Regions from separate parts of the Cellulomonas sp. P1_G12_2 genome, predicted to be linked through region 3. Evidence: predicted binding sites of a transcription regulator. Region 3 holds the regulator's gene; each other region holds the start of a gene.
What was found. The regulator LexA, encoded in region 3, represses DNA repair genes until DNA is damaged. The targets are predictions, from matches to a motif close to TCGAACANNTGTTCGA.
Positions count from the first base shown of each region.

Region 1 (12,430 bases), on a different contig from region 3:
TGCGGTCCGGGCGGTCGCTCATCCAGACCATCGGGCGCGCGGCGCGCAACGTGTCCGGCCAGGTGCACATGTACGCGGACCGGATCACGGACGGCATGGCGCTGGCCATCGAGGAGACGTCTCGGCGCCGCGAGAAGCAGGTGGCCTACAACCTCGAGAACGGCATCGACCCCACGCCCCTGCGCAAGAAGATCGGCGACATCACCGACCTGCTGGCACGCGAGGACGCCGACACGGCGGAGCTGCTCGGGGGTGCGGGCCGGCAGTCCAGCCGCGGCAAGGCACCGGTGCCGGGCTTCGGGTCGAAGGGTGGACCGCGCGACGAGCGGACGCGTCTGACGGGCGCGGCCGCGGGCGAGCTGGCGGACCTCATCCAGCAGCTGTCGGACCAGATGCACGCGGCGGCCGCCGAGCTGCAGTTCGAGCTGGCCGCACGCCTGCGGGACGAGATCTCGGGGATGAAGAAGGAGCTCCGGCAGATGCAGGCCGCGACCGCCTGAGGCGCCCCCGCGCCGGGCCACCGTGGACAGGACACGAGCCCGACACATGCGTGCCTTATGCTTGCGCACGTTGAAGGGGAGTACCCCACACACGATCCCGTCGTCATCACGGACCCGCTCGCGCGGGGCCCGGTGGGATCGGTCCGCTGCGGATGTGTCGCGCGGGCGGGGGAGACCTTCGGTACCGATGCATCTCTCGTACCGGAGGTTTCTGCATGGATGTGTCCGGCTGGGTCTGGGCAGGGACGGCGGTCTTCGTCGTCGGACTGATCTTCTTCGACTTCTTCGCGCACGTGCGGACGCCGCACGCCCCGAGCTTCCAGGAGTCCGCGCGCTGGTCGATCTTCTACATCGCGCTCGCCCTGGTGTTCGGCGTGGTGGTGGGCATGGCGTGGGGCTGGGGCCCGGGCACGGAGTACTTCGCCGGGTACGTCACCGAGAAGAGCCTCTCCGTCGACAACCTCTTCGTCTTCCTCATCATCATGACCAAGTTCGCGGTGCCGCGTGAGTACCAGCAGAAGGTGCTCCTGGTCGGTGTCGTGATCGCGCTGATCCTGCGGACGATCTTCATCCTGGCCGGTGCGGCCGCGATCGAGCAGTTCTCGTGGGTGTTCTACATCTTCGGGCTGTTCCTCGTGTACACCGCGGTGAAGCTCTCCCGCGAGCACCACGACGCCGAGCACCCCGACCCGCGCGAGGAGCGCGACGGCATCGCGGTCCGGATGCTCAAGCGGGTCCTGCCCACCACGGACGAGTACCACGGCGACCGCCTGACCGTGAAGATCGATGGCAAGCGGTTCCTCACCCCGATGCTCGTGGTCATGGTGGCCATCGGCTCGACGGACATCCTGTTCGCGCTCGACTCGATCCCGGCCATCTACGGCCTGACCGAGGAGCCGTACATCGTCTTCACGGCCAACGCGTTCGCCCTGCTGGGGCTGCGCCAGCTGTACTTCCTCATCGGCGGGCTGCTCGAGCGCCTGGTCTACCTGTCGCAGGGCCTCGCCGTCATCCTCGGGTTCATCGGCATCAAGCTGGTGCTCCACGCGTTGCACGTGAACGAGCTGCCCTTCATCAACAACGGCGAACCCGTCGAGTGGGCGCCCGAGATCCCCATCTGGCTGTCGCTCACGGTCATCCTCGGCACCCTCGCCGTGGCGACCGTGGCCAGCCTCCTGAAGACCCGCAACGACGAGCGCATCGCCTCGTCGACCGAGAGCTGAGGACTACCGCGTGAACGTCGACCCCCTGGTCTGGATCGTCTCCCTCGGTCTGGCAGGTGCCCTGCTGGTGGTCGACGTCGCCATCGTCGGGCGCCGCCCGCACGTGCCGACCACGGCCGAGTGCGTGCGGTACCTGGCTCTCTACATCGGTCTCGCGGTGCTGTTCGGGATCGGTGTCTGGGTGACGTCGGGCGCCGAGTACGCGGGTCAGTTCTTCGCGGGCTGGCTGACCGAGTACTCGCTGTCGATCGACAACCTCTTCGTGTTCCTGCTGATCATGGGCAAGTTCGCGGTGCCGCGCGCGTACCAGCAGACCGCCCTGCTCATCGGGATCATCCTGGCGCTGGTGTTCCGCGGGCTGTTCATCTGGGCCGGTGCCGCGGTCATCGACGCGTTCAGCTGGGTGTTCTACCTCTTTGGCGCGTTCCTCGTCTACACGGCGTGGAAGGTCGGTCGTGAGGGTGAGGTGGACGAGGGCGACGAGTTCCACCCGCCGCTCCTGCTGCGGATCGTGCAGCGCGTGTTCCCGGCCACCCCGGACTACCACGGGGTCAAGCTCACGGTGGTCCAGGGCGGCCGCCGGCTCATGACCCCCATGTTCGTGGTGCTCGTCGCGCTCGGCGCCACGGACCTGCTCTTCGCGTTCGACTCGATCCCGGCGATCTTCGGGCTCACCAGCGAGCCGTACCTCGTGCTGATGGCCAACCTGTTCGCCCTCATGGGACTGCGCCAGCTCTACTTCCTGCTGGGCGACCTGCTGACGCGGCTGGTGTACCTCAACATCGGGCTGGCGGTCCTGCTCGGCTTCATCGGCGTCAAGCTCGTCCTGCACGCGCTGCACGAGAACGAGGTGCCGTTCATCAACGGCGGCGAGCCGGTCGCGTGGGCGCCGGACATCCCGATCTGGTTGTCGCTGAGCGCGATCGTGCTGATCCTCGGGGTGACGGCCGCCGCCAGCATCGTCAAGACGCGGTACGACGAGCGGCGGGCGGTCACTGCGCCCGCGGAGCCGGTCGCCGAGCCCACGGACTGACTCCTCAGGCGCTCCAGGGGCCGAGGACGACGTCCCAGCCCCGCACGTCGGTCTGCGCGACGAGGCCCTCGCGGACGAACGGGTCGTCCGCGAGGATCGCGTCGACGACCTCCGGTGACGCTGCTCGGAACACCAGGAGGGCGCCCGGGTCGCCGTCGGTGAACGGACCGGACCCGAGCAGGGTGCCGTGCTCGGCCAGCGCGGTCAGGTACGCGCGGTGCTCGGTGCGGACGCGGTCCCGCACGTCGGTGCGCTCGTCATAGGTGTAGCGGACGGCATAGGTGGGCATGGCGTCATCCTGCCCGAGCCGGTGGCAGAGTGCTGACATGGCTCGGACGCTGCGCACGCTGCTCACGCAGGACCTGCTGGACCGGATCCACGAGCGTGCACCGCTGCACGACCGTGAGAACACCTTCCCGCACGACGACCTCGCCGACCTGGTCGCGGCGGGGTACCTGACGGCGTTCGTGCCGACCGGGCTGGGCGGCGCAGGGCTCACGCTCGAGGAGGTCGCGCGCGAGCAGGTACGGCTGGCAGCGGCGGCACCGGCCACGGCGCTGGCGGTCAACATGCACCTGGTGGTGACCGGGCTCGCCGCCCTGCTGGTGTCTCGCGGCGACGACTCCGTCGAGTTCATCCTGAGGGATGCCGCGGCGGGGGAGATCTTCGCGTTCGGCAACTCCGAGCCCGGCAACGACCTGGTGATGTTCGGCTCGCGGACGCGCGCAGACCGGCAGCCCGACGGCTCGTACCGCTACAGCGGCACGAAGATCTTCACGTCGCTGTCGCCGGTGTGGACGCAGCTGGCCACGTTCGGTCTGGACGACTCCGACCCTGACGACCCGCGGCTCGTGCACGGGGTCGTCTCCCGCGCCGACGGTGGCACCGAGGCGCGCGACGACTGGGACACGCTCGGCATGCGTGCCACGCAGTCGGCCACCACGGTGCTGGACGGAGCGCTCGCCCCCGCCGACCGCGTCTACCGGTCTCTCCCGCCAGGCCCGAGCGCCGACCCGTTCGTCTTCGCCCTCTTCGCCGTCTTCGAGATCCTGCTCGGCGCGGTCTACACGGGGATCGGCCGGCGAGCGATCGAGCTGGGGGTCGAGGCGGCACGGCGTCGGACCTCGATGAAGTTCGACGGCCGGGCCTACGCGCAGGACCCCGACATCCGCTGGCGGATCGCGGACGCGGTGCTGGCTCAGGACGGTGCGGAGCTGCAGGTCTTCGCCCTCGCTCGCGACGTCGACGAGCAGGTGGACCACGGGTCGCGCTGGTTCGCGCACCTGGTCGGGCTCAAGGTCCGCGCGACCGAGTCCGCCCGGGTGGTCGTCGACAACGCGATCCGTGTCTCGGGAGGGGGGTCGTACTTCTCGGGGAGCGAGCTGGGACGGCTGTACCGCGACGTGCTGGCGGGGATGTTCCACCCGTCCGACGACGAGTCGGCGCACGCGACGCTCGCGACGTCCGTGCTGGGTCCGCCCGAGGCCTGACGTGGAGCTGCCCGACGTGCTCGACCTGCCCGGAGCACGCCTGCGCGCGCTGCGGGAGGACGACTGGGCGCTCGACCACGCCCTCTCCCGCGTCTCGGACGTGCCGCAGTGGACGTACTACCCGGCGGACGTCAGCGTGGACGAGGCACGCGAGCGGGTGAGACGGAACCTGACGCAGCGTGCTGAGGGCCGCGGTGGGAGGTTCGTGGTCGAGCGGTCGGGGGAGCCGCTCGGCACGATCGGGATGGGACTGCGCACCGACGGCCCGCACCTCTACTACGCGTTCCTCCCCGCGGGCCGCGGGATGGGCCTGGCCACGGAGGCCGTCCGTGCTCTGTCGCGCTGGGCGCTGGAGCACGGCGCGGACGTGGTGAACGCCAGGACGATGGTCGGGAACGTGGCGAGCGAACGGGTGCTCGAGCGGGCGTCGTTCCGTCGTGGTCCACTCGAGGTGGAGCCCGACGGCGTGTCGGTGACCCGGTGGTCCTGCAGGGCGAACTCACAACCTACTCTCAAGTAACTTACGCACCCGTAGGTTACGATCGGGGGATGACGACCGTGGGACCCAGCCGACCGACCGCCGCCTCGACTGGTGCCCCGCGAGACGTGGCGATCCCCGACGAGCCCCTCACCGCGGCGCTCGATCGCGCGGCACAGCGGTGGCCCGAGCGGACGGCCGTGGACTTCCTCGGGGCGCCCACGACGTACGCGGAGCTGGCCGAGGCCGTCGCCCGCGGCGCCCAGGTGCTGCTCGACCTCGGCGTCCGGCCGGGGGACCGGGTGGCCCTCGTCATGCCGAACTGCACCGGGCACGTGATCGCCTTCTACGCAGCGCTGCGCATCGGCGCGGTCGTCGTCGAGCACAACCCCACCTACTCGGCCGGCGAGCTCGCGCACCAGCTGGCCGACTCCGGGGCGGTCGTCGCGCTCGTGTGGGAGAAGGCGGTGCCGCGGGTCCTCGAGACGCTCGCCCGGACGGCTCTCAAGGCCGTCGTCGCCGTGGACCTGTCCGCCGACCTGCCCCGTGGCAAGCAGCTCGCCCTGCGCCTGCCCCTGCCGAGCGCCCGCCGAGCGCGCGCGGCCATGTGCGGCTCGGTGCCGCCCGCGTTCCCGATGTGGCACCGGCTCGTCGCCAAGGCTGCACCCCTGGACCCGGCGCACCCGGCGCCGTCGTCGTCCGACGTGGCCCTGCTGCAGTACACCGGCGGCACCACCGGCACACCCAAGGGCGCGATGCTCACGCACCGCAACCTGGTGGCCAACGCGGTGCAGGGCCACGCCTGGACGGGAGTCGAGCCCGGTACCGACGTCGTCTACGGGGTGCTGCCGTTCTTCCACGCCTTCGGGCTGACCCTCTGCCTGAGCTACGCGATGCGGGTCGGCGCGACGCTCGTCGCGTTCCCCTCGTTCGACCCCGCGATGGTCCTTGCCGCCCAGAAGCGCCTCCCGGGCACCTTCCTGCCCGCCGTCCCGCCGATGCTCGACCGGCTGGCCGTCGCCGCCGCGACGTCGGGGGCAGACCTCACGTCGTTCCGGTACGCGATCTCGGGCGCGATGGCGCTCCCCGCGGCGACCGCCCAGAAGTGGGAGGACGTGACCGGCGGGCTCGTCGTCGAGGGGTACGGGATGACCGAGACGTCACCCGTCGCGCTCGGCAACCCGCTCACCGACGCCCGCCGCCCCGGCACGCTCGGCCTGCCGTTCCCGAGCACGCGCATCCGGGTCGTGGACCCCACCGACGTCACCCGCGAGGTCGAACAGGGGGAGCGCGGCGAGCTGCTGATCCAGGGCCCGCAGGTGTTCGCCGGCTACTGGGGTCGGCCCGACGAGACCGCGGAGCAGCTGCTCGACGACGGCTGGCTGCGGACCGGCGACATCGTCACGGTGGACGAGACCGGCTGGGTCGTGCTGGTGGACCGCATCAAGGAGGTCATCGTGAGCGGCGGCTTCAAGGTCTACCCCTCCCAGGTCGAGGACCACCTGCGCGGCATGCCCGGCGTCGCGGACGTCGCGGTGGTCGGGGTGCCCGGTGGGGACCTCGGGGAGACCGTGGTCGCCGCCGTGGTGCTGGAGCCCGGTGCCCGGGGGATCGACCTCGACGCCGTCCGTGCGTGGGGTGAGCGGCACCTGGCGCGCTACGCGCTCCCGCGCCGGCTCGTGTTCCTGGACGAGCTGCCGCGGTCGCAGGTCGGCAAGGTGCTCCGTCGCGTCGTGCGGGAGTCCGTCCTCGCCGGCTGACGGTCACCAGCCGCGGGCGCGCCACTCCTCGAGGTGCGGACGCTCCGCTCCGATCGTGGTGTCCCGGCCGTGGCCCGGGTAGACCCACGTGTCGTCGTCGAAGCGGTCGAACACCCGGGCGACGACGTCGCCGTAGAGCTGCTCGAACGCGTCCGGGCTGGTGGTGCGCCCGACGCCTCCCGGGAAGAGCGAGTCACCGGTGAACAGGTGCGTGCGCCCACCGGGTTCGCGGTAGGCGAGCGCGATCGAGCCCGGGGTGTGGCCGCGCAGCGCGACGACCTCCAGGGCGAGGTGGCCCACGTGCAGGACGTCGCCGTCGTGCAGGCGGCGGGTGACGGGCACGTCGGTCGCCTCCATGACCGCCGTGGCATCGTCGGCACCCACTGCCGAGGACGCCCCGGTGACGGTCACCAGCGACTCGAGCGCGCGGTGGTGGTCGGGGTGCCGGTGGGTGGTGACGATGGTGTCGAGCTGCGACGAACCCTCGCGGACCAGCTCGAGCAGGCGGTCGGGCTCGTCCGCCGCGTCGACGAGCACCTGGGAGCCGTCGGACCGGCACGTCAGCAGGTAGGCGTTGTTGTCCATCGGGCCGACGGCGGCCTTGCGGATCTCGAGCTCGTCGAGCACGCGGAGAGCTGACGGCCCGCCCACCTGCACGTCACCGGTGTACGTCATCGGGTCCTCCTCTCGAGAGCCAGGTCGTGGCTGTGCACCGCCCGGACGAGCGCCAGGTGCGACAGGGCCTGGGGCATGTTGCCGGCCAGCCGCCGTCCGACCGGGTCGTACTGCTCGGCCAGCAGCCCCACGTCGTTCGCCAGGCCGACGAGGATGTCCAGCACCGCCGTCGAGCCGTCGACGTCGTCCGTCCGCGCGAGGGCGTCCGCGAGCCAGAAGGAGCACGCGAGGAAGGCGTGCTCGTCGCCGGCGACGCCGTCGTCGGTACGTTCCGTGCGGTAGCGGCGCAGCAGTCCCGGGGAGACCTCGAGCTCGTCCCGGATCGCTGCGAGCGTGGCCAGGACGCGGGGGTCGTCGGACGGCAGGAACTCGACCTGCGCGATCTGCAGCAGGGCCGCGTCGGTGTGCGTGGCGCCGTAGGCCTGCACGAACGTCCCACGCTCGGCGTTCCAGCCGTGCGCCAGCACGTCGGCACGGATCGCGTCCCGCTCCGCGCGCCACCTGTCGACGGGTCCCTCGAGACCGTGCTTCTCGACCGCACGCACCGCGCGGTCGACAGCGGCCCAGGCCATGACCTTCGAGTGCGTGAAGTGCCGCGGCTCGCCACGAACCTCCCAGATCCCCCGATCCGGCTCTCGCCAGCGGCGCAGGAGGTCCTCGACGAGGTGGCGCTGCAGGGACCAGGAGTCGGCGGTCTCCTGCAGCCCGGCGGCGCGCGCCAGCTCCAGGGCGCACATCACCTCACCCAGCACGTCGTTCTGCACCTGCCCGACGGCGGCGTTCCCGACCCGGACCGGACGCGATCCGGCGTAGCCCGTCAGGTGGCCGAGCTCGGCTTCGGGCAGGTAGCGGCCACCGTCGACGCGGTACATGATCTGCAGGTCGGCGGGGTTCCCGGCCACGGCACGCAGCAGCCAGTCACGCCACTCCGTGGCCTCGTCGCGGTAGCCGTGCTCGAGCAGCGCCTCGAGCGTCATGGCCGCGTCCCGGAGCCAGCAGTACCGGTAGTCCCAGTTGCGCTCGCCGCCGAAGTCCTCGGGCAGGGAGGTCGTGGCGGCCGCGACGATCCCGCCGGTCTCCTGGTCCGTGAGCAGGCGCAGGACGAGCAGCGAGCGGACGACGGCCTCGCGGTAGGAGCCCTGGTAGGCGCAGCTGCGCGCCCACAGCCCCCAGGTGATCCGCGTGGAGTCGATCCGGTCCTCGATGGTCAGCCGCGGCAGGACGGGATCCCACGAGCGGGTCCAGGTCAGCGCCAGCTCGACGGACTCGCCCTCCTGGAGCGTGAACCGGTCGGCGTGCCGGTGGTCGTCCGGATGGGGGAGGCGGTCGCCGCGCAGCAGCAGGGAGTCCGGCCCGGCGATCGCCCGGATCGCCTCCTCGCCGTCCTGGTCGGTCAGCCGGCGCACCCACGGCTCGACCGCGCCGTAGCCGAACCGGACCACCCACTCGTGCTCGACCTCGACGCTCCCACGGGTGCACACGAGACGCCGCACGAGGTCGGACCGGCCGTCGTGCAGCGGCATGGTCTCCAGCACCACCGCGGTGCCCTGCGCGGTCTCGTACGTGGTCTCGAGCACGAACGAGTCGTCGAGGTAGCGCCGGGTCACGGACGTCGCGTCCCGGACCGTGAGGAGCCACCGGCCGTTGTCCGCGGTGCCCAGCAGGCGGGCGAAGGCGGCTGCCGAGTCGAACGTCGGCAGGCACATCCAGTCGATCGAGCCGCGCAGGGAGACGAGTGCGGCGGTCCTGCCGTCCCCGAGCACCGCATAGTCTCCGATGGGCACCAGCGGGGGGTCGACGACGGCGTCGGGTCTGTCCACGAGGTGAGCATCCTCCGGCGCCGGGGGAGCGGCACGTCGGCCGGCTGTGGTTTCGCTCACGTCGAACAGATGTGCGATTGTCGGTGGTGCCACGTAGACTCCCCGCGTGAACGAACGACTGGTGGTGCAGGGCGCCCGCGAGCACAACCTTCGGAACGTCGACCTCGATCTCCCGCGTGACAAGCTCATCGTGTTCACCGGTCTGTCCGGTTCGGGGAAGTCGTCGCTGGCGTTCGACACCATCTTCGCGGAGGGGCAGCGCCGGTACGTCGAGTCGCTGTCCGCGTACGCGCGGCAGTTCCTCGGGCAGATGGACAAGCCCGACGTCGACTTCATCGAGGGCCTCTCGCCCGCGGTGTCGATCGACCAGAAGTCCACCAACCGGAACCCGCGGTCCACGGTCGGCACGATCACCGAGGTCTACGACTACCTGCGCCTGCTGTTCGCACGCGCGGGGACGCAGTACTGCCCGGTGTGCGGCGAGCGCGTGACCGCGCAGACCCCGCAGCAGATCGTCGACCGGTTGCTCGAGCTCCCGGAGGGCACGCGGTACCAGGTGCTCGCGCCGGTCGTCCGTGGCCGCAAGGGCGAGTACGCCGACCTGTTCAAGGAGCTGCAGAGCAAGGGCTTCGCCCGTGCCCGCGTCGACGGCGAGGTCGTGCAGCTCACCGAGCCCCCGGCGCTCGAGAAGAAGCTCAAGCACGACATCGAGGTCGTCATCGACCGCCTGGTCTCCCGCGAGGGTGTCCAGCGCCGGCTCACCGACTCCGTCGAGACCGCCCTCGGCCTGGCCGGCGGGCTGCTCGTCGTCGAGCTGGTGGACGCCGACATCGACGACCTCACGCGCGAGCGACGGTTCTCCGAGCACCGCGCGTGCCCGAACGACCACGTGCTCACGCTCGACGAGATCGAGCCGCGCACGTTCTCGTTCAACGCCCCGTACGGCGCCTGCCCGGAGTGCACCGGGATCGGCTCGCGCCTCGAGGTCGACCCCGACCTGGTGGTCCCCGACGAGGACCTGTCGCTCGACGACGGCGCCGTCGCGCCCTGGGCGCAGATCTCGAGCGAGTACTTCTCCCGCGTGCTCAGCGCGCTGGCCTCCGACATGGGCTTCTCCACGACCGTGCCGTGGCGTGCTCTGCCGCAGCGGGCCAAGGACGCGGTGCTGCACGGCCAGAACCACGAGGTGAAGGTCCGGTACAAGAACCGCTGGGGTCGCGAGCGGCAGTACTCGACCGGCTTCGAGGGCGTCATCACGTTCCTCGAGCGCCGGCACAACGAGACCGACTCGGACTGGAGCAAGGAGAAGTACGAGGCCTACATGCGCGAGGTCCCGTGCCCGGTGTGCGAGGGCGCGCGGCTCAAGCCCGAGGTGCTTGCGGTCAAGGTCGGCGGAAGGTCCATCGCCGACGTCTGCACGCTCCCCATCCGGGAGGCCCGCGAGTTCCTCGACACGCTGCAGCTGGGCGAGCGCGAGCGTGCCATCGCCGCGCAGGTGCTCAAGGAGATCCAGGCGCGCCTCGGCTTCCTGCTCGACGTCGGCCTCGACTACCTCTCGCTGACCCGCCCGGCCGCGACGCTGTCCGGCGGCGAGGCGCAGCGCATCCGGCTGGCCACGCAGATCGGCTCCGGCCTGGTCGGCGTGCTCTACGTGCTCGACGAGCCGAGCATCGGCCTGCACCAGCGGGACAACCGTCGTCTGATCGACACGCTCACGCGCCTGCGGGACCTGGGCAACACGCTGATCGTCGTCGAGCACGACGAGGACACCATCCGGACGGCCGACTGGATCGTCGACATCGGGCCGGGTGCCGGCGAGCACGGTGGACGGGTCGTGCACTCGGGTGACCTCGCGGGCCTGCTGTCGTCGGCCGAGTCCGTGACGGGTGCGTACCTGTCGGGGCGCCGGTCCATCCCCATGCCGCCGCTGCGCAGGCCGGTCGACGCGAAGCGCCAGCTCACGGTGGTCAACGCGCACGAGCACAACCTGCAGGGGATCGATGTCTCGTTCCCGCTCGGCGTGCTGACCGCGGTGACCGGCGTGTCCGGGTCGGGCAAGTCGACGCTGGTGAACGCGATCCTCTACACGGTGCTCGCCAACGAGCTGAACGGCGCGCGCCAGGTGGCAGGCCGGCACAAGCGCGTGACGGGCCTGGAGCACCTGGACAAGGTCGTGCACGTGGACCAGGGGCCCATCGGCCGGACGCCGCGCTCCAACCCGGCGACGTACACCGGGGTCTGGGACCACGTCCGCCGGCTGTTCGCGGAGACCACCGAGGCCAAGGTCCGCGGCTACACGCCCGGCCGGTTCTCGTTCAACGTCAAGGGCGGCCGCTGCGAGGCGTGCTCCGGTGACGGCACCCTGAAGATCGAGATGAACTTCCTGCCGGACGTGTACGTGCCCTGCGAGGTCTGCCACGGTGCGAGGTACAACCGCGAGACGCTCGAGGTGCACTTCAAGGGCAAGACAGTCGCCGACGTGCTCAACATGCCGATCGAGGAGGCCGCCGAGTTCTTCGCCGCGGTCCCCGCGATCTCCCGGCACCTGCGCACCCTCGTCGACGTCGGGCTCGGGTACGTGCGGCTCGGCCAGCCGGCGCCGACGCTCTCCGGCGGCGAGGCGCAGCGCGTCAAGCTCGCCGCCGAGCTCCAGCGCCGCTCGACGGGCCGGACGATCTACGTGCTCGACGAGCCGACCACAGGTCTGCACTTCGAGGACATCCGCAAGCTTCTCGGCGTGCTCCAGTCCCTGGTCGACAAGGGGAACTCGGTCATCGTGATCGAGCACAACCTCGACGTCATCAAGAACGCCGACTGGGTGATCGACATGGGCCCCGAGGGCGGCAGCGGCGGTGGGCTCGTCATCGCCGAGGGAACGCCGGAGCACATCGCCTCGGTCGAGGCGAGCCACACAGGACGGTTCCTCGCCGAGGTCCTGGAGCCGGCACCGCAGCCCGTGAAGCGCAAGCGCGCCGTCAAGCAGCCGATCCCGGCGTAGCCGTCGGGCGGCGAGCCGGACGGGGTGTGACGCTAGTGCGAGACGGACTGAGCCGTGCGCACCGGGACGGGCTCGTGCCGGACCGGGAAGTTCACGGACCGGGAGATGAAGCAGTGCTCGTGGGCCTGGTGGTGGATGCCGCCGAGCACGTCGTCGGTGATCGCGGCGCCCGTGGGCAGGTGGGCGCCTGCGGCGACCGTCACTCGCGGTCGCAGGACGACCTCACGGAACTGACCCTGACCGGCGGCTTCGATGCGCATCGTGCCGACGGCCTGGTCCTCGTACCCGACCACCACCACGCCGGCCGCGGACGCCAGGTGCAGGAACCAGAGCATGTGGCACTGCGCCAGCGCGCTGACCAGCAGCTCCTCCGGGTTGTATCTCGACGGGTCTCCTCGGAAGGCCGTGTCGGACGACCCCAGCAGCGGCGGCTTCGACCCGATCCGCACCTCG
Region 1 covers NZ_JBFUBX010000004.1:275,359-287,788, reverse strand. The annotation lists gene uvrB (excinuclease ABC subunit UvrB) at 1-500, shown strand, start outside; gene AC1DXT_RS15330 (TerC family protein) at 716-1,723, shown strand; gene AC1DXT_RS15325 (TerC family protein) at 1,734-2,756, shown strand; gene AC1DXT_RS15320 (YciI family protein) at 2,761-3,045, opposite strand; gene AC1DXT_RS15315 (acyl-CoA dehydrogenase family protein) at 3,083-4,246, shown strand; gene AC1DXT_RS15310 (GNAT family N-acetyltransferase) at 4,248-4,766, shown strand; gene AC1DXT_RS15305 (AMP-binding protein) at 4,796-6,484, shown strand; gene AC1DXT_RS15300 (MBL fold metallo-hydrolase) at 6,488-7,159, opposite strand; gene AC1DXT_RS15295 (glycoside hydrolase family 15 protein) at 7,156-8,979, opposite strand; gene uvrA (excinuclease ABC subunit UvrA) at 9,086-11,977, shown strand; gene AC1DXT_RS15285 (OsmC family protein) at 12,010-12,430, opposite strand, start outside.
Region 1: the regulator LexA is predicted to act here: its motif matches at 9,041-9,056, upstream of uvrA (excinuclease ABC subunit UvrA).

Region 2 (12,430 bases), on a different contig from region 3:
TCCGAGCCGATCGCCAGGTTGGTCGCGCCGGAGAAGCCGGTGGCGAACGGCTTCACCGCGCCGGTCCACGGGTTCACCCGGTACACCGCTCCGAGCGGGCCCAGGCTGCCGTCCTCGGGACCGCCGGGCAGCGACGACACGTAGAGCCAGCCGTCATGGCCCAGCTCGACGTCCGTCGGCACCGGCTCGAGGTTGTACTGGTGGCCGACGACGCAGTCGGGCAGCCCGAGCGCCCCGGCGATCTCCGCGGTGACCTCGACCGGCGTCGGAGGCAGGACGGCGACCGTGCTGACGCGCCCGCGGTGATCCACCTTGAGCACCGCGTTGGCACCCGCGTCGGCGACGTAGGTGACACCGGGCAGGCTCAGGGAGCCGTAGGCGTGGCTGTCCACGGCACCCGTGTACGGGGCGAACGGCGGGACGAGGGTCGCGGCGCACGCGGGGTCGAGGTCGGTGAACGCGTACCCCTGCTCGCCGTCCGGGTTGGCCTGCTGCTCGTACGCGAGCAGGTCGGCGACCACGCGGATCTGCCCGTCGTGGCCGCGGCGCTTGAGCACGGAGGACAGGACCTGGAACTGGTCGCCCGCCCGCTCCGCCCACGTGACCGAACCGAGCAGCGTCGAGACCGCGGCGACGTCGGTGCCGGTCGACGGCGACAGCTCCTGCGGCGCCTCACCCGGCCGGATGCTGACCAGCGTGCCGGCGAACGCCTGCCCGACGTACAACGTGCCGCGCCGATCGAGGTCGAACGTCAGTGGGGTCACGAGATGCTCGGCGACGGTCGTCGGCTCCCCGGCGGTCGGCGGCTTCGGGCCGTGCCCGTGGCCGGGATGCCAGCCGCCGGCCAGCTCCTGCACGGTGGCACCGCGATGACCGAAGCCGTCCTGGTCGGCGGCGGACGCCGGAAGGCCGGCGACGAGCAGACCGCCCACGGAGAGCGCGGCGACGGCGATGGACCTGGTCCCCCTCATGCTTCCTCCTCGTCGAGAAAACATCGCCCGCGTCGTCGGCAACCGGCTGAACTGTCGGTGGGATGCGGACGAACCGCCCGAATCGGGCGCCGATCCACTATGAACCCGCTGTGGATCGGCTGTCCAGGTCGCCCCGGGCACGCCGACGGCGGGGAGCTGAGGGGCGCTCCCCGCCGTCGGTGGTCCTGCTCCGTGCACCCGGCCGGTCGTGCCCCGGCGCGGGCGTGGCGGTTACTGCGGGCTGAGGGTGAAGGTGGAGCCGGCCTCGGCGGGCTCCACGTCGAGACGCTGGTCGGCCAGGGTGAGCGACGCCTCGGGGTCGACGTAGACGCGGGTGGACCCGTCGGTCACCACGTCGTCGCCCGGGACGGGCTCAGGGACGAGTGCCAGCTCGAACCCGCCCGCCTCCTGCTGCGCGATGCGCAGGCCGCCCGTCTCGTCGGGCAGGCCGGCCTGGGTGGTGAGCGTGTGGACGGTGGACAGGGCACTGTCGGTCAGGGTGAGCACGAAGGCTCTCCTCTCGGTTGCCGGTGGCGCCACCCTCGCGGGCGGCTCGTCGGACGCCTCCACCGTGCCCATGGGCGCACGCGGCCCGCAACTCGGCGTCCGCTGGGCGAGACCACGTGCACCCGTGCGGCCGCCCGCCTCTGCGCACTACGGTCGAGGGCATGCCGATCCCGCTCCGGGTCGCGCGGTTCAACCGCCGGGTGACCAACCCCCTGCTGGGGACGATCTCCGACTGGCTGCCGCCGTTCGCGACGCTGCACCACGTGGGACGCTCCAGCGGGCGCCGGTACCGGACTCCCGTCTTCGCGTTCTCGTCGCCGCGCGGTGTGGTCATCGCGCTCACCTACGGTCCCGACGTCCAGTGGCTGCGCAACGTCGAGTACGGCGGCGGGGCGCGCATGGTCCGGCGCGGTCACGTCCTGGCACTGACCCATCCGCATCGCCTGCACGGTGCGGCCGGAGCCCGGCTCGTGCCCCGGGTGATCCGCGCCGGCTTGCGCCTGATGCGGGTCGACGACTTCGTCGACCTCGCCGCCGACCCGCGTCCGTAGGAGGAGCCATGCCCCGCGAGGGATACCCCGCCGCCACCGTCGAGGAGTACCTCGACGCGATCCCGCCGGCGCAGGGAGCCGCGCTGCGCGTGGTGCGCGACCGGCTGCTCGCCGTCGTCCCCGACGCCGAGCAGGTGATCTCCTACCAGGTGCCGACGATCCGCTACCGCGGGGCGGGACTCGTCGCCCTGTCGGTGGCGAAGTCGCACTGCAGCCTGCACCTGATGAGCCCGCCGCTCGCGCGGTCCCTGACCGGGGTGCTCACCGAGGGGAAGCTGTCCGGGGCCACCCTGCAGTTCGACGCCGGGTCCCCGCTCAGCGACGAGACCGTGCGGCTGGTCGCCGAGCGCCGCATGGCCGAGGTCGACGCGCGGCTGTCGCCGGCCTGAGGGCCGTCAGCGGCCCGTCGAGCGCCGTCAGCGGCCCGTCGAGGGCCGTCAGCGGCCCGTCGACGAGAAGTGCTGGTAGTCGATCGGGGACTCCCAGTCGCCGCCCCACAGCCAGCCGACCGACGCGAAGGCCCGGACCACCGCGTCGCCGCCGTGGATCACCCCCGGGCTGTCGGGCCGGTCGGCGAACGCGCGGCCGTCGTCGGGCGCCACCGACGATCCCCGGACGTACGGGTTCTCCACCGGGTTGAGGTCGATCGCCCGGCCATACGCGTGCTCGGACCACTCCGACCCGCCCGTGATCGCCCGGCAGTTGAACGCCGACGTGTTGTCCGCCGCCATCGAGTCGTCGTCGCTCGCGCCGAAGTCGTCGACCAGCCGCATCGACCGGACCGGGTAGCCCGCGTCGAACAGGGCCCGGAACACCGTGACCATGTCGTCCGCCGCGTCGGCGTGCACCACCAGCTCGCCCTGCCGGTCGACGCCGTCGAAGCCGCGGTGCGTGACCGTGACGTAGCGCAGGTCCTCGAGGGGCACCGGGCAGCCCGGCCGCCACGACGGCTCCATGCGGGCGGCCAGCTCGGGGGTGATCGGGGAGATCGCGGACGTGAACGCCGGCGGGAGGGCGACGACGGGGTCGTCGGTCGCCCCCGGGGCGCTCGGTGCGGTCACCGGCGTGGAGGTGGCGGTCGGCGTGACGGTCGGCCGCGGGGCACGGCTCGCCTGCGACGACGCGCACGCTGACAGCAGCGCGACCAGCATCACGACCATCCCCGTGCGCCCCCGGTGCCCCATGCGGACCAGTGTGGCCCGGCGACACCACCCCGCGTCGAGGCCCGGGTCCTTGGCCTTGACGCGGTCGGTCCACCCGCTACGACGGTCTGCCCACGTCGCGTCCGGTGCGGCTCCCGCTACGACGGTCCGTCCACGTCGCGTCCGGTGCGGCTCCCGCTACGACGGTCTGTCCACGTCGCGTCCGGTGCGGCTCCCGCTACGACGGTCTGTCCACGTCGCGTCCGGCGCGGCTCACGCTACGACGGTCCGTCCACGTCGCGTCCGGCGCGGCTCCCTCGTCGGCGGTCACACCACTCCGCGACGGCTCCCGACGATGCCCGATGACACCGTCGTACCCGCCCACAGGTCCGGGTCCGTGCAGCCCTCGGCACAGTGCATCCCGCAGGTGGGGCACACCCAGAGCGTGTGGTGCCGGTCGACCGTGCACCCGCAGGTGACGAACCGCTCCGACGGCCGGCCTGGGCCGCTGGTGGTCCACCGGTGCCCCGCGGGGCAGCCCGGCGGCGGGACCCGCACCCAGCCGCGTGGCGTGCGCTGCCACTTCGACCAGTCGACCTCCCGGATCATCGAACAAGTGTACGAGCAACGCTCGATCGCTCGTTGGCCCCGCTATCGCGTTTGCGCAGGTCAGCGACGAATGTCGGTGGCGGGTCGTACAGTTGTTCTATGTCCGGATCGGGTGAACTCTGCGGCGGGGGGTGAGGGTGATGACGGCGGTGCTCGACGCGGTGGACGTCCTCGCCCACACGCCGGTCGGTGCTCTCGCCGCCCCGCCACGCGTCGCCGCGGACTCACCCGCCGTCGACGGCCTGCCGGCGGACGCACCGTCTGCGCGCACCTCGACCGCGGCGGGTTCCGACCATGGCCCGCTGGTGTGGGGCGACTCGTCCCGCGGTGCGCGGCCTGGCGCGGCGCCCGCGGTCCGGCCCGGCGCACGGGTGGTCGATCTGGGTCGCGTGGAGAGCTTTCCGCTGCCGGGCGTGGCGGTCGGGGAGCTCGCCGCCCTGCTTGCGGACCTGCCGCTCGCAGACGTCTCGGACACCGCCCTGGTCAACGCGGCGACGGCCTGGCAGCAGGTCATCGCGATGGCGCAGGCGAGCCAGGCCGCGGTGATCCGGGAGATCGAGGCCCGCACTCCCGATGCGTCGGCGCGTGTGCCCGACGAGCTCGCGTGCGCACTGGTGTGCACCACCCGAGCCGCCCAGGACCTGTTCCTTCGCGCGTGGGGAGCCGGGCGGCACCCCGCCGTCGGCCGCGCCTGGGCGACAGGCGCGATCGAGGCACGCAAGGTCGACGTGATCCTGACCGAGGCTGGTCACGCCGCGCCCGGTGTGGTGGACGGGGTCGTGGCCGACGGTCTCGCGCGTGCCGGGGACATGACCGCTCCACAGCTCACCCGGCACCTGCGCGCCACCGTGATCGCGACCGACCCGACCGCCGCGGAGAAGCGCCGGGTGGCCGAACGGGCGCGGCGCAGCGTGGAGCTGGTCCTGGCCCCGGACGCGATGGCCCGACTGATCGCCTACCTGCCCGCGGAGCACGCGACCGCAGCGTTCACCGCGATCGACGCCCTCGCCGGGCACGCCGCCCTGGACGGCGACACCCGCACCGTCGACCAGCGCCGCGCGGACGCGTTCACCGACGTCTTCACCACGATCCTGGACCGGCAGGCCACCCCCGACGGCGCCCCGCTTCCCACCCGGCACGGGCAACGCGCCGCGCTTCAGGTCACCGTCGCAGCCAGCACCCTGCTCGGCCTGGACGACCAGCCGGCGAACCTGGGCTCCTACGGGCCGATCCCCGCCCAGGTCGCCCGCGAGCTCGCCCAGGACGCGACCTGGCGACGCCTGCTCACCGACGCCTCCGGGCAGGTCTGTGCCGTGGGCACCGTGACCTACCGGCCCGGCGCCGACCTCACCCGGACAGTGCAGGCGCGGGACGTCACCTGCACCTTCCCCGGCTGCCGGCAGCCGGCCACCCGCTGCGAGATCGACCATCGCGTCGCGTACGACCATTCCCACTCAGGCGCCGAGCACGCCCACGACCCGCAGACGTCGATCGACAACCTGCACGCCCTGTGCAAGCACCACCACCAGGCGAAGACCAAGGGCTGGTGGCGGGTCACCCACGACCGTCGCACCGGCGTCTCCACCTGGACCGACCGCCACGGCCTGACCTACGCCCGCCACCCCGCTCGGATCCTGGTCGCCCCCAGCGCGTTCGAGCACGGCCCACCACCCCCACCACCCCGCGACTGGGGCGACCCACCGTTCTGACCTGCGCTGAGCCGCTGTCGAGTGTGGAGCCCCGCCGCGCGTGCGCGGATCAACCGCACCAGTCGAGCCGGCCGCAGGAGCCGCCGGTCGGATGAACCCTCGGTCGCGTCGACCTGAGAGACCTCGGCCACCGACCTACTGAACTCGGCCCCGTCGACCTACTCGATCTCGGTGTGGCCGCCCCGATCCACCGACCACCGCCACGGGGTGGGGTCCGGGACCGCCGACCGTTCCGGCTGCACCTGGAGCTCGGAGCCTCCTTGGGCGAGCCGGGCGATCAACTCCGCGACGGTGACCCGCGACGGCGCACCGGACTCGTCGAACGTCACGGGGACGTCCCGTCCGGCGATCGTCCCGCGGGCGTCGCACCCCCGTCCGCTCCGTGGACGACGACCGTGCCGCTCGCTGTCGGTGGTCCACGCCAGGATGGGGCGATGGACATCGACGACGCCCGGCGGTCGGCGCTCGCGCTGCCCGAGGTCACCGAGCGGGAGAGCTGGGGGCAGCCCGCCTGGTTCCACCGCAACCTGATGGGGCGGATGTGGGACGCCGACCGGCTCACGGTCCGGGTGGAGGACGACGGGGAGCGCCTCGCCCTGGTGGAGCAGGTGCCGTCGCTGTACTCGACGACCGACCACCACGCGGGCACCAACCTCGTGCTCATCGCGCTCGATGTCGTGGATGCCGAGACCCTGCGGGCGCACCTCGCGGAGTCCTGGTGGTGGGCGGCACCGCCCGTGCTCCGGCGCCGGTACCCCCACCTGGGCCCGCCGGACGAGGTCTGAGCCGGGGAGCACGGCCTAGGCTCGCAAGAAACGAGGGACGAGGGAGCAGATGACCGAGCCCGACTGGGTCCGTCACGCGATCTGGTGGCACGTGTACCCGCTGGGCGCCGTCGGCGCGTACCCCGGGGAGCCGCCCGGCCCGGACGAGCACCGGCTCCGCCGTCTGGTCTCCTGGCTCGACCACGTGGTGGCGCTCGGCGCGTCCGGCCTCCTGCTCGGCCCCGTGTTCGCGTCGACCACGCACGGCTACGACACGGTCGACCACCTGCGCATCGACCCGCGTCTCGGCGACGACGGCGACTTCGACACCCTCGTCGCGGAGGCCCACGGACGGGGTGTGAAGGTCCTGCTCGACGGGGTGTTCAACCACGTCGGCCGGGACTCCGCGATCGCGCGTCGGTCGGTGGACGCGATCGAGGGCCGGTCCGACGACGAGGTCTGGCTCCTGCGGGACGCCGAGGGCGCGTTCGTCGGGTTCGAGGGCCACGGGGCCCTGGTCACGCTGGACCACGCGCACCCGAGCGTCGTCGACTACGTGGTCCGGGTGATGAACCACTGGCTGGACCGCGGCGCGGACGGCTGGCGGCTGGACGCGGCCTACGCGGTGCCGACGACCTTCTGGGCGCAGGTGCTCCCCCGCGTGCGGGCCGAGCACCCGGACGCGTGGTTCGTCGCCGAGGTCATCCACGGCGACTACCCCGCGTTCGTGCAGGAGTCGACCGTCGACTCGGTGACGCAGTACGAGCTGTGGAAGGCGATCTGGAGCTCGATCAGCGATGCCAACCTGTGGGAGCTCGCCTGGTCGCTGACGCGGCACGACGAGTTCCTCGAGTCGTTCGCGCCGCAGACGTTCGTCGGCAACCACGACACCACCCGTATCGCCAGCACCATCGAGGACCCCCGGCACCGGGCGCACGCGGTCGTGGTGCTCTGCACGGTCGGTGGCACCCCGACGGTCTACGCGGGCGACGAGCTGGGGTTCACCGGTGTGAAGGAGGAGCGCGAGGAGGGAGACGACGCGGTCCGCCCCGAGCTGGCCGTCGACGGCCCGGGAATCGTGGAGGATGCGGTGCTCCGCCTGCATCAGGACCTCATCGGACTGCGTCGTCGGCATCCGTGGCTGCATCGCGCCCGAACGACCCAGGTCGCTCTGACCAACACGACCTTCGTGTACGAGGTGCGCGACGGGGACGACGCGCTGCTCGTCGCGCTCAACCTCGACGACGAGCCGCTCGCCCGCCCTGCCGGCGAGGTCCTGGCCTGCGACGACGCCAGCCGCGAGCGGGACGACGTCGCGCCGCACGGCTGGGCGGTCGTCGCCCCGTAACGCCGGGAAGGGCGGCACGGGACGACGTCGCGCCGCACGGCTGGGCGGTCGTCGCCCCGTAGCGCCGGGAAGGGCGGCGCGCCGGTACCCAGCCGGCCCACCGCCCCTCCCTCACCGCACCCCCGGCGGGATCACCAGGTGGACGGCGCGGGGGGCACCACCACCGGCGGACGGTCGTCGCACGTGATCGTGTTCGGCAGCTGCCACGACCCGAACCAGGGACCGGTCGTCCCGCCACCGTCGTTGCCGCCGAGGTCGATCGACGACCACTCGGACCCGGTGGGCGGGAAGTTGAACGACCCGCAGTTGTTGATGCCGACGGCACCGACGTTGCGGGCGTCCACGTTCTCGAACGTCGCCGACCCGGCCGCCCGGGCGCTGAGCACCGAGGTGCCGGTGCCGTCCACGCGGATGTCCTTGAAGCGCAGGTTGGTGACCGAGTAGAGGTCCTTCACGGGCCAGTCGGCGACGACCATGATCGCGTTGTAGGTGTTGTCGAGGAAGTGGTCGCCGACCACCTGGACGTCCGCGTCGATGTTCCCCTGGAGCGCGTAGAACCAGATCGCCCCGAGCCCGATATTCCAGTTGAGCTCATAGGTGCCGGCCCGGACGGTCGTGTTGTCCGTGATCCAGAGGCTGCCGGTGAACGGCTCGGCGCCGAACCGGGAACCCACCTGGATGCCGCTGCCCTCGCGGATCGGGTCGGCGACGAGGTTGCCGACGAGCGTCGTGTCGTGACCGCCGTAGATCGCGATCCCGTTGGCGAGCGTCGGCGTCTGGACCGTGTTGTTCTCGAACCGGTTGCCCGAGTTGGTGGTCGTCTCCGCCCACATGGCCAGGCCGTCGTCGCCGGTGTTCCGCACGACGTTGTTCGCCGCCACGGAGTTCGTCACGCCGGTGTGGAAGTTCAGCCCGTCAGCGATCTGGTCGACGAGGTAGCTGTTCCTCACGACGAGGTTGTCCATCGGGCCGTCCACCCACACGCCGACCTTGGTGTGCTGGATGTAGAGCCCGTCGATCGTGGAGTCGCTCAGGGCACCGCCGATGCCGTTGACCTGGTCCGTGTCGATGCGCTCCCGCACGTCGCCCTGGATCGCGAACCCGGACAGGTGGACGTTCGACGAGCCCCCGACGGACGCGTCCTTGCCGTAGAACCCGACGCCGGTGTGGACCGAGCCGTCGGGTGCCGGGGTGGACAGCGCCACTTCGCGACCCCGGATGATCGTGTACCAGCTGCCGGCACCCTCGATCGTGACGTCGTCGACGACGATGTGCCGGTTCACCTGGTACGTCCCCGGCGGCACGTACACGTGCAGGTCCTTCTTCTGCGCGAACGCGATGGCCTTGTCGAACGCGTTCGCGGAGTCCTTGCGGCCGGACGGGTCGGCGCCGAAGAGCAGCACGTTCGCCGCCTTGAGCCGGACGTGCGGGAGCCCGACCTGCTCGGAGTCGAGCAGGTCGATGGTGGTCCAGGCGGCGTTCGTGCCCTGCGGGGCGGTCAGCCGGACCTTCGCACCCGCGGGGTAGGTGCGACCGAGCAGCAGGCGCTGCTCGTCGTAGAAGTGCATCGGCCGGAACGGCGTGGTGATCGTCGGGGTGGGGGTGGTCGCCGCCGGCACGCAGCCGCACTCGGTGATCCACCAGTCGGGGTGCAGCAGCCCGGCGTTCGGGTCGTTGGTGAACGGGTACTGGTTGTACAGCCACGAGTACTGCGAGGTCAGGGTCACGGTCCGCTTGCCGGAGCCGTTGACGGTGACGTCGAGGGGGGCGGTGATCCCACCGCCGGTCGCCGAGTCCGGGATCGCGTAGCGGACGGTGAGCGCGTTGGCGGCCTTCGGCAGCGTGAACTCCACGTACTGCCCGGGCAGGAGCTGCACCGCCGAGCGTCCCGACGCCTCCGCGGGCAGCGTGTACGCCGTCCGGTCGGGACCGATCACGGTGCCGGTGGTGACGGCCTTCTCGGCCTCCTGCTCGAGGAACGGGACGGTCGCACCCCGGCCGCTGACCAGCGCGGGGTCGAGGGCCGCCCGGGTGACCGGGGTGGGCACCGGCGCGGGCGGACGACCGTGGGCCGACGCCGCACCGCCGGTGCCGACGACGACGGCGACGGCCAGCGCGACGGCGAGCACGCGGGGTGCCCGACGACGGCCGGACCAGCTGACTGTGTTCCTCACGGAGCGCCTCCTTGCGCAGCCGGGACGGCGCTGGGGTGACAGGGGGCACCGCGCCGCGTGGACGGGACACACCGTACGTTCTGGACAATCGGGTAGACAAGATCGAATCGGACAAAGCAAGAACTTACGCATCTGGACGCAAGATCAGTTCGCGAGCCGACGGAGGCGCAGTCGATGCACCGCAGGAAGCGGGTGCACCGGGACTGTCAGGCGTCCAGGTGGCTGACCTCGTCCCACACCTCGGCCCAGGAGCCGCGCGGCCCGTCGCACACCTGCACCGCCCCGCCCTGCTCCTCGTTGTCCACGTCGACCCCGTTGTCGACGACGCCCACGTCCCGGCACCCGACCGCCCACGCCGGCGGTCCCCCGTACCCGACCAGGACCACGGGTCCGACCGGTCCCGTCGGCGGCCCCCACGCGGCGTACCCGTTGTGGCCGCTGAACACCGGGACGTCGGACCCGTACCACTCGAGGGCGCCGGCCTCTCCGTAGTTCGCGGTGACGACGAGCCTCGCCCCGCTGTCCGCGACCGCCTGACCGACCTCGTCCACGAGAGCCGGCCAGCCGATCATCTCCGCCTGGTCGTCGTTGATCTCCGGGTACACCGAGGCGCCGAACGGCCGCTCCGGCAGGAGCGGCAGGGCCGCGGGCCAGGCGACGAACGCGCCGAGCCCGAGCACCACGCCGGTGACCACCAGACCTCGTCGGGACCACCGCTCCTCGAGCCCGCACGCGCCGGCCGCCAGGAGCACCGGGACCGCACCCACCACGTAGTACGCCTTCCCGCCGCTGACCAGGAACACCACCACCAGCAGCAGGAACGCCCACGCCAGCGGCTTCGCCCGCACCAGCACGGGCTCGCGCAGCAGCCGCACGAGCCCGTAGAGCCACAGCGCGGCGGCGACCGGGCTGAGCTGGACCAGCAGGAGCCCGACGAACTCCAGCCGCGGGCCGAGCCCGGAGTACTCGTCGCGGATGTCGGCGGCGAGCTCCAGCTGCGGCCACCCGTGAGTCGCCTGCCACACGAGGTTCGGCAGCCAGATCAGGACGGCGAGGCCCGCGCCCGCCCAGGCCCACGGCGAGCGCAGGTGGTGCCGGACCTGCGGGGTCAGTGCGACGCCGACGACGATCCCGACGAGCAGGAACGCCACGAGGTGCTTGTCCAGCAGGGCCACCCCCGAGAGCACGCCGACCACCAGCCACCCGCGCGGCGCATCGCGGGACAGCGTCCGCAGCACGACGTACACGATCGCGACCCAGAACAGGGTGTCGATCGTCGTGGTCGACAGGATGTGCCCGAGGGTCACGACGACCACCCCGGTGCCGGTCGCGACCGCCGTGAGCACCTGCGCGCCCGCCCTGCCGCCCAGCTCCCGCGCGGTCAGGGCGGCGAGCACGACGACGGCAGCCGCCGCGAGCGCGCTCGGCACGTGCAGCGCGACGAGCGAACCGGGCGCGACGAGGTCCGCGGCACGGGCGATCAGCGGGGTCAGGGGCGGCTGGTCGGGGTAGCCCCACGCGAGGCGGCGGCCGGCGGCGACGAAGTAGAGCTCGTCCCGGTGCGGGCCGTAGCGACCGGACAGGGCGACGAGCACCGCGAGCAGCGCGCCCGCGGCTGTGAAGACCCAGAGCGTCGCGAACGGAGCCACGGCCGGGAGCTCGCCGGGACGCCGGCCGACGTCGGCGACGACCACACGCGGACAGTAGCGAACCGGCCGCGCGCTGCGGCAGGGGGCGGGTGAGACTGGTGCGCATGATCACTGCACCGATCCCCACCCTGACCCTGCCCGGAGGGCAGATCCCCGTCGTCGGCCTCGGCACCTGGCAGTCCGAGGGCGGCGAGGCCGAGCGCGCGGTCAGCGCGGCCCTGCAGCTGGGCTACCGGCACATCGACACCGCCACCGGCTACGGCAACGAGGCCGAGGTCGGCCGCGCGCTGGCCACGGTCGGCATCGACCGCGACGACGTCTTCCTCACCACCAAGCTGCCCCCGGACCACGCCGGCCGCGCCCGCCGCACCCTCACCGAGTCGCTGGCCGCACTGGGCACCGGCCACCTGGACCTCTGGCTGATCCACTGGCCGCCTAACCGCCAGGCGTCGCCGGAGACGTGGCAGGTGTTCCGCGAGGTCCGCGACGAGGGCCTGGTCCGCTCGATCGGCGTGTCCAACTACTCGATCGGGCAGCTCGACGAGCTCATCGCCGCCACCGGCGAGGCCCCCGCGGTCAACCAGATCCCGTACAGCCCGCGCGACCACGACCCGGACCTGCTGGCCGCCCACCGCGAGCGCGGCATCGTCGTCGAGGGGTACAGCCCGCTCAAGCGGACCAGCCTGGACTCCCCTGCCCTGGTGACCGCGGCGGAGGCGCACGGCGTCACCCCCGCGCAGGTGGTGCTGCGCTGGCACGTGCAGCACGACGTCGTCGTCATCCCGAAGTCCACCCGGCAGGAGCGGATCGCGGCCAACCTGGACATCCTCGGGTTCGAGCTCACGGGCGAGCAGATGGCGGCGATCGACGCCCTGCGCTGACCGTCGGCACGTCCGAGCCTGCTCACTCCAGCAGGTAGGTGTCGTCCGAGGTGGGCGACCAGCCGATGAGCATCCCGCCGTAGACCTGGACGTCGAACACGTCCTCGGGGTACGGGATGAAGCGG
Region 2 covers NZ_JBFUBX010000002.1:392,329-404,758, reverse strand. The annotation lists gene AC1DXT_RS09885 (ScyD/ScyE family protein) at 1-971, opposite strand, end outside; gene AC1DXT_RS09880 (iron-sulfur cluster assembly accessory protein) at 1,203-1,478, opposite strand; gene AC1DXT_RS09875 (nitroreductase family deazaflavin-dependent oxidoreductase) at 1,640-2,029, shown strand; gene AC1DXT_RS09870 (iron chaperone) at 2,038-2,418, shown strand; gene AC1DXT_RS09865 (M15 family metallopeptidase) at 2,467-3,213, opposite strand; gene AC1DXT_RS09860 (hypothetical protein) at 3,499-3,780, opposite strand; gene AC1DXT_RS09855 (HNH endonuclease signature motif containing protein) at 3,921-5,489, shown strand; gene AC1DXT_RS09850 (hypothetical protein) at 5,648-5,818, opposite strand; gene AC1DXT_RS09845 (MmcQ/YjbR family DNA-binding protein) at 5,924-6,274, shown strand; gene AC1DXT_RS09840 (alpha-amylase family glycosyl hydrolase) at 6,324-7,601, shown strand; gene AC1DXT_RS09835 (glycosyl hydrolase family 28-related protein) at 7,733-9,775, opposite strand; gene AC1DXT_RS09830 (glycosyltransferase family 39 protein) at 9,982-11,469, opposite strand; gene AC1DXT_RS09825 (aldo/keto reductase) at 11,529-12,305, shown strand; gene AC1DXT_RS09820 (outer membrane protein assembly factor BamB family protein) at 12,328-12,430, opposite strand, start outside.
Region 2: the regulator LexA is predicted to act here: its motif matches at 3,865-3,880, upstream of AC1DXT_RS09855 (HNH endonuclease signature motif containing protein).

Region 3 (6,784 bases):
CGTCGGCAGCCCGTTCGACTACCCGAGGCAGGGGATCCTCTACCTCGCACGGCACCTGCCCAAGCCCGGCCGCGAGCCCGCCACCGACGCCCAGCTCGACGAGATCGCCGACCTGGTCACGGCCGCCGGGGGGCGCACGCTCGGGCTCTTCTCCTCGCGTCGCGCGGCGAACGCGGCTGCGGCCGCGATGCGCGAGCGCCTGGACGTCCCGATCCTCGTCCAGGGCGACGACCAGCTGCCCACGCTGGTGTCCCAGTTCATCGCCGACGAGGCGACCTGCCTGTTCGGCACCCTGTCGCTCTGGCAGGGCGTCGACGTCCCCGGAGCGACGTGCCGGCTGGTGATCATCGACCGCATCCCGTTCCCGCGCCCGGACGACCCCGTCAGCTCCGCACGGTCCGACGCGATCGAGAAGGCCGGCGGGAACGGCTTCCTGGCCGTCTCCGCCACGCACGCCGCGCTGCTCCTGGCCCAGGGCGCCGGCCGCCTGATCCGCACCAGCGAGGACCGGGGGGTGGTCGCCGTGCTCGACCCCCGGCTGGCGACCGCGGGCTACGGCAGCTTCCTGACGCGCTCGCTGCCCGACTTCTGGCGGACGACGGACCGTTCGGTGGCCATCTCGGCGCTGCGGCGGCTCGCCACGTCCGGCTAGCCTCGACCCGTCCCCGACCCAGAGGTGTGTGAGATGACCGAGAGCCTGGACATGGAAGACGTCGGCATGGCCCCGTCCCGGAGCGGCCGCCGTACGTCGAAGCTCGCGATCGTGGGAGCCGGTGCCGTCGGGTCGACGATGGCCTACGCCGCGTTGATGCGGGGGGCCGCTCGCTCCGTCGCGCTGTACGACATCAACGCCGCGAAGGCCGAGGCGGAGGCCCTCGACCTCGGCCACGGGATCCAGTTCATGCCCATGGCGCAGGTGGTCGGGTCCGACGACCTCGCGGTGTGCGCGGACGCGGACGTGGTGATGTTCACGGCGGGCGCCAAGCAGAAGCCCGGCCAGACGCGGCTGGACCTCGCGGAGGCGACCATCGGGCTCGTCCGCAAGGTCCTGCCGGCGGTCGTCGAGGTGGCGCCCGACGCGGTCTACGTCATGGTCACGAACCCCGTCGACGTGGTCACGTACGCCGCGCTGCAGATCTCGGGCCTGCCACCGTCGCAGCTGTTCGGGTCCGGCACCGTCCTGGACTCGTCGCGGCTGCGGTACCTCATCGCCCAGCACACCGGTGTCGCGGTGCAGAACGTGCACGCGTACATCGCCGGGGAGCACGGGGACACCGAGCTGCCGCTCTGGGGGTCCGCGAGCATCGGGTCCGTCCCGTTGCTCGAGTGGACGGGCACGGGGGGCAGCGGACCGCTCACCGCCGAGGTCCGCGACGGGATCGCCCGGGAGGTCGTCGAGTCCGCGTACCGGATCATCGAGGGCAAGGGTGCGACGAACTACGCGGTCGCCCTGGCGGGCTCGCGGATCATCGAGGCGATCGTGAAGGACGAGGGCCGGGTGCTGCCCGTCTCGTCGCTGCTCGACGACTACTACGGGATCAGCGACGTGTGCCTGTCGGTGCCGGCGATCGTCGGTGCGAACGGTGTCGGCGAGCGACTCCCGGTCCCGCTCTCCGACGAGGAGCTCGCGGGGCTGCGCAGCTCGGCGGACGCGGTGCGCTCCGTCGCCCGCCAGTTCGGCTTCTGACCGGCGCCACCCGATACCCGCACGCGCGTCGGGCCGCACCTCCCACGAGGTGCGGCCCGATCTGCGTGTCAGAGGCTGCGCAGCACGCTCACGACGCGGCCGAGGATCGTCGACTCGTCGCCCGGGATCGGGGAGTAGGCGGGGTTGTGCGGCATGAGCCAGACGTGGCCGTCGATGCGCTTGAGGGTCTTGACCGTGGCCTCGCCGTCGATCATGGCGGCCACGATCTCGCCGTTCTCCGCCACGGGCTGACGGCGCACCACGACCCAGTCGCCGTCGCAGATGGCGGCGTCGATCATGGAGTCGCCGACGACCTTGAGCAGGAAGAGGTCGCCGTCGCCGACGAGCTGGCGGGGGAGCGGGAACACGTCCTCCACCACCTGCTCGGCGAGGATCGGCCCGCCGGCCGCGATCCGGCCGACCACCGGTACGTAGGACGGGGCGGGCAGGCGCTCGCCGTCGCCCTGGTCGGGGAAGCTCGAGCGGCTGCCGTCCGGTGCCGTCCAGGTGCCGACGCCCCGCGAGTCGTCCGCGTGCACGACCTCGATGGCCCGCGGGCGGTTGGGGTCCCGTCGCAGGTAGCCCTTGCGCTCGAGGGCCATGAGCTGGTGCTTCACGCTGGACGGGCTGGTGAGGCCGACGGCCTCCCCGATCTCGCGCATGCTCGGGGGGTAGCCGCGGGACTCGACCGACGACCGGATGGTGTCGAGCACGAGCCGCTGGCGCGCGGTGAGACCGTCCGGTCCGGGCGCCCCGTCCGGGAGCGTGTGGATCGTCGCCAGGTCCTTCTCGGGCTGGGACGTGTCCCGTGAGTCCGTCACTGCGCTCCTCCTCCGTCCGGCGGCCGCCTCGCAGCACGCTCAGCCTTCTCCGCCTCGTCCAGCTCACGGTCGCGGTGTCCTGACCTGCGACGACGGGTGGTCCCGGCGTGCGTGTCAGTGCCTCGTGGTCCGCTTGTGCTGCACCGCCAGCCTAGGGATGTCGGGACCGAAGATCAAACATCTGTTCGATCGTGTCTCGACAGTGTCGCCGGATGCTGGTAGACATCGTACAAGCGTTCGACGAACAGGCGTTCGACGGGCGAGATCGACCGAGGCAGTACCCCGGGAGACCGGGCCGAGCAGGAACGAGAGACGTGATGAGCGCGATGGTGATGGGACCGGCGATGCCGAACCTGGTGCCGGCTCGGGTGCCCGGACACGGGGCGAGCCGCCGCGTGGCGACTGCCCGCGTCGCGCGTGCCGCGGTGCCGTCGGCGTCCCACCTCCGGTTGACCACGCGGGGACGGGCCGTCCTGTGGGCGCTCGCCGCCGTGGTCATCGCGGCGATCACCCTGCTCGGCACGCAGGCGGCGGCCGACGGTCCCACGGGGGCGCAGGAGGTCGTGCGCCACGTCGTGGCGCCCGGGGAGACGCTCTGGCAGATCGCGGAGTCCATCGCGGCGCCCACGCAGGACGTGCGCGACGTGGTGTTCGATCTCGTCCGCCTCAACGAGCTCCCGGACGCCGGACTGATGGCCGGTCAGGTCATCGTGCTCCCGGCCGACTGAGCGACGGCGAGCGCGCTCGGCGCCCGGCGGCGGAGGGGAAGTTCACCGTCAGGCGCAGACGCTCGCAGGCCGGACGCGCTGGTGCCACGCTCGGCACGGCGCGTCCCCACGAGGGGGGTCATCCGTGGATGACCCCCCTCGCGCATCCCCGCGCTCAGCCGCATCGGCACTACGCTCGCGGCGTGCCCGGCACCGATCTTGCGACGCCGGGACGCGTGGCCTAGCGTCACGCAGGCGTTCACGACGCGATCGCCGCCGGCAGTCGCCCGGCCGCCACGCGTCAGGCTCGAAGGGGATCACGGTGCACTGTCCGTTCTGCCGCCACCCGGACTCGCGGGTCGTCGACTCGCGGACGTCGGACGACGGGTCGACCATCCGGCGGCGCCGCCAGTGCCCCCACTGCAACCGCAGGTTCACCACGGTCGAGACCGCCAGCCTCTCGGTCGTGAAGCGCTCCGGGGCCACCGAGCCCTTCAGCCGCGAGAAGATCGCCGGCGGGGTCCGCAAGGCCTGCCAGGGCCGCCCGGTGAGCGAGGACGACCTCGCCCTGCTCGCGCAGAAGGTCGAGGAGACGCTGCGCAGCGCCGGCTCGGCCGAGATCGACGCGTACGAGATCGGGCTCGCCATCCTCGGCCCGCTCCGTGAGCTGGACGAGGTGGCCTACCTGCGCTTCGCCAGCGTCTACCAGGCGTTCGACTCCCTGGAGGACTTCGAGGCGGCGATCACGGTCCTGCGCGCGGAGCACGAGTCCGAGACCGACGGCGACGCCGACGAGCCGGTCGAGCCCTCGGGCGAGGACGTCCGGACCAGCTGAGCGGCACGCCGCCCGCTGCATCCTCGTCTGTCGGTGACACCACGTAGGTTCGTCGGGTGCTTCCTACCGATCTCGAGCTCCTCCACGTCCCCGGTGCCCCCGCCATCCTTCCGGACGGTTCCCGCGCCGTCGTCTCGGTCGTCCGACCGGACCTGACCGCCGACGAGTACGTCGGGCACCTCTGGTCCGTCGACCTCGACGGCGACAGCCCGCCCCGTCCGCTCACCCGCGGGCACCGCGACACGTCGCCGGACGTCAGCCCGGACGGTCGGTGGGTCGCCTTCGTCCGTGCCGAGCCTGAGGGCAAGCCGCAGGTGCATGTGGTCGAGGCCGCCGGGGGAGAACCGATCCGGCTGACCGACGCGCCTCTGGGCGCCTCCGAGCCGCGCTTCTCGCCCGACGGCACGCGGATCGCCTACCTGGCACGCGTGCCCGAGGAGGGGCGGTACGAGCCTGACGGCAAGCCGGGCTCCGAGGACCCGCGGCACATCACGGAGCTGAAGTACCGCTCCGACGGGATCGGGTTCTTCCGCGACCGCCCCCAGCACGCGTTCGTGGTCGACGTGCCCGCCGACGGCGAGCGACCGGCGACCGTGCCCGACCCGGTGCCTCTGACCTCCGGCGACATCGGTGTCGCCGGCGTGCGGTGGCTGCCCTCGGGTGAGGCTCTCGTGGGCGTCTCGTCCCGGCACGCGTCGCGCGAGGCGGACCTGCGCAGCGACGTGGTGCGCATCGACGCCTCCCCGGACGGGGATCCGGTGGCACCGGTGCCGCTCACGGACGCGGACGCGGGGAGCGTCCTCGGCGTCGACGCCGTCCTGCCCTCCTCGGACGGTTCCTGCCTCTGGCTGCTGGCCAGCGACCTCGGCCCTGCGGGCCGCGACTTCGTCGCCGCGCAGGTCGGCCTGTTCCGCCTGCCGCTGGACGGCGACGTCGCCGGTGGTGGGGTCGTGCGGCTCACGGATCCGGACCGGGACCAGCTCGCCGGCGTCGTCGTGGAGCTCGACGGCGATCCGCTGGTGGTGGTCGAGCGCCGCGGTGCCGCGCACCTGGTCCGGGTGGCGCCCGACGGCACGCAGGCGACGGTGGTCGGCGGGACGAAGGTGGTCGGCGGTGCTGCCGTGGCGGCGGGCACCGGACGCGTCGCCGTCACCGCAGCGACCCCGGAGTCGTCGGGCGAGGTGCTTCTCGTCGACACAGCCTCGGGTGCGACCCGGTCGCGCACGGACCTCGGTGCCTCGCTGCGCTCGACCGGCCGAGTCCGGGTGCCGACCGAGCTGGAGGCGACGGCCCCCGACGGCTACGCGGTGCACGGCTGGGTGGTGACTCCGGACGAGGGTCGCTACGGCGCCGGACCGCACCCGACGATCCTGATGATCCACGGCGGCCCGTTCGCGCAGTACACGCACGCGCTCTTCGACGAGGTGCAGGTGCTGGCGGAGGCCGGCTACGCGGTCGTGCTCGGGAACCCGCGCGGGTCGTCGGGCTACGGACGGGAGCACGGGCTCGCCATCCGGCACGGGTTCGGGACGGTGGACACGGACGACGTGCTCGCCCTGCTGGGTGCCGCCATGGTGGACCCTGCGCTGGACGGGGAGCGCGTGGGTGTCATGGGTGGCTCGTACGGGGGATACCTCACCGCCTGGCTGACCACGCGCACGGACCGGTTCGTGGCGGCGATCGTCGAGCGCGGGTTCCTCGACCCGGTGAGCTTCGTCGGGTCGAGCGACATCGGCTGGTTCTTCGGTCTGGAGTACCTCGGGGACGACGCCGACGGGGAGGGCGCGACGGCGCTGGCGGCCCAGTCGCCGATGGCGCACGTGGGACGGGTGCGCACGCCGACGCTGGTCATCCACTCGGAGCAGGACTGGCGGTGCCCGGTCGAGCAGGGCCAGCGCTGGTTCGTCGAGCTGAAGCGGCGGGGAGTCGAGGCGGAGCTGCTGCTCTTCCCGGGCGAGGGGCACGAGCTCACACGCTCGGGGAACCCCCGCCACCGGCAGGTGCGGTTCGAGCACGTGCTGCGCTGGTGGGCCGCGCACCTGCCCGTGGGCGGCTGAGTCAGCGGTCGCTCGAGCGCACGCCCCAGAGGTTGATCCCGGCGTCGACGGCGTGCGGCTCGACCGCGGCGAGCTCGTCGGCGGTGAGTGGCGGCAGCGCCACGGCCGCGAGGTTCTCGTCCAGCTGCGCGGTGGTGCGGGCGCCGACCAGCACGGACGAGACGCGTGGGTCACGCAGCACCCACGCGAGCGCCAGCTGGGGCAGCGTCCGGCCGCCGGCGCGGGCGATCGCGTCGAGCGCCCGCACGTGGTCGAGCGCCTCGTCGGTCAGCCACTCGGTGCGCAGCGGCCCTCCGCGCGCGGCCCGCGAGTCGGCCGGGACGCCGTGCAGGTAGCGCGAGCTGAGCATCCCCTGCGCGAGCGGGGAGAACGCGACGACGGCCATGCCCGCGTCCCCGGCGACGTCGAGCAGGGACCGGCCGTCCTGGCCGGGCTGCTCCACCCACCGGTTGAGCAGCGAGTAGGCGGGCTGGTGCACGGCGAGGCGCAGGCCGAGCGTGCGCGCGACCTCGAGGGCCTCGACCGTGCGGTCCGCCGAGTACGACGAGATCCCGGCGTGGCGCGCCTTGCCCGCTCGGACGGCTCGGTCGAGGGCGCCGAGCGTCTCCTCGAGCGGCGTCGCGGGGTCGAACCGGTGGCTGTAGAACACGTCGACGCTCTCGAGCCCGAGCCGGCGC
Region 3 covers NZ_JBFUBX010000009.1:91,097-97,880, forward strand. The annotation lists gene AC1DXT_RS19660 (ATP-dependent DNA helicase) at 1-652, shown strand, start outside; gene AC1DXT_RS19665 (L-lactate dehydrogenase) at 686-1,687, shown strand; gene lexA (transcriptional repressor LexA) at 1,756-2,508, opposite strand; gene AC1DXT_RS19675 (LysM peptidoglycan-binding domain-containing protein) at 2,826-3,236, shown strand; gene nrdR (transcriptional regulator NrdR) at 3,538-4,050, shown strand; gene AC1DXT_RS19685 (S9 family peptidase) at 4,107-6,107, shown strand; gene AC1DXT_RS19690 (aldo/keto reductase) at 6,109-6,784, opposite strand, start outside.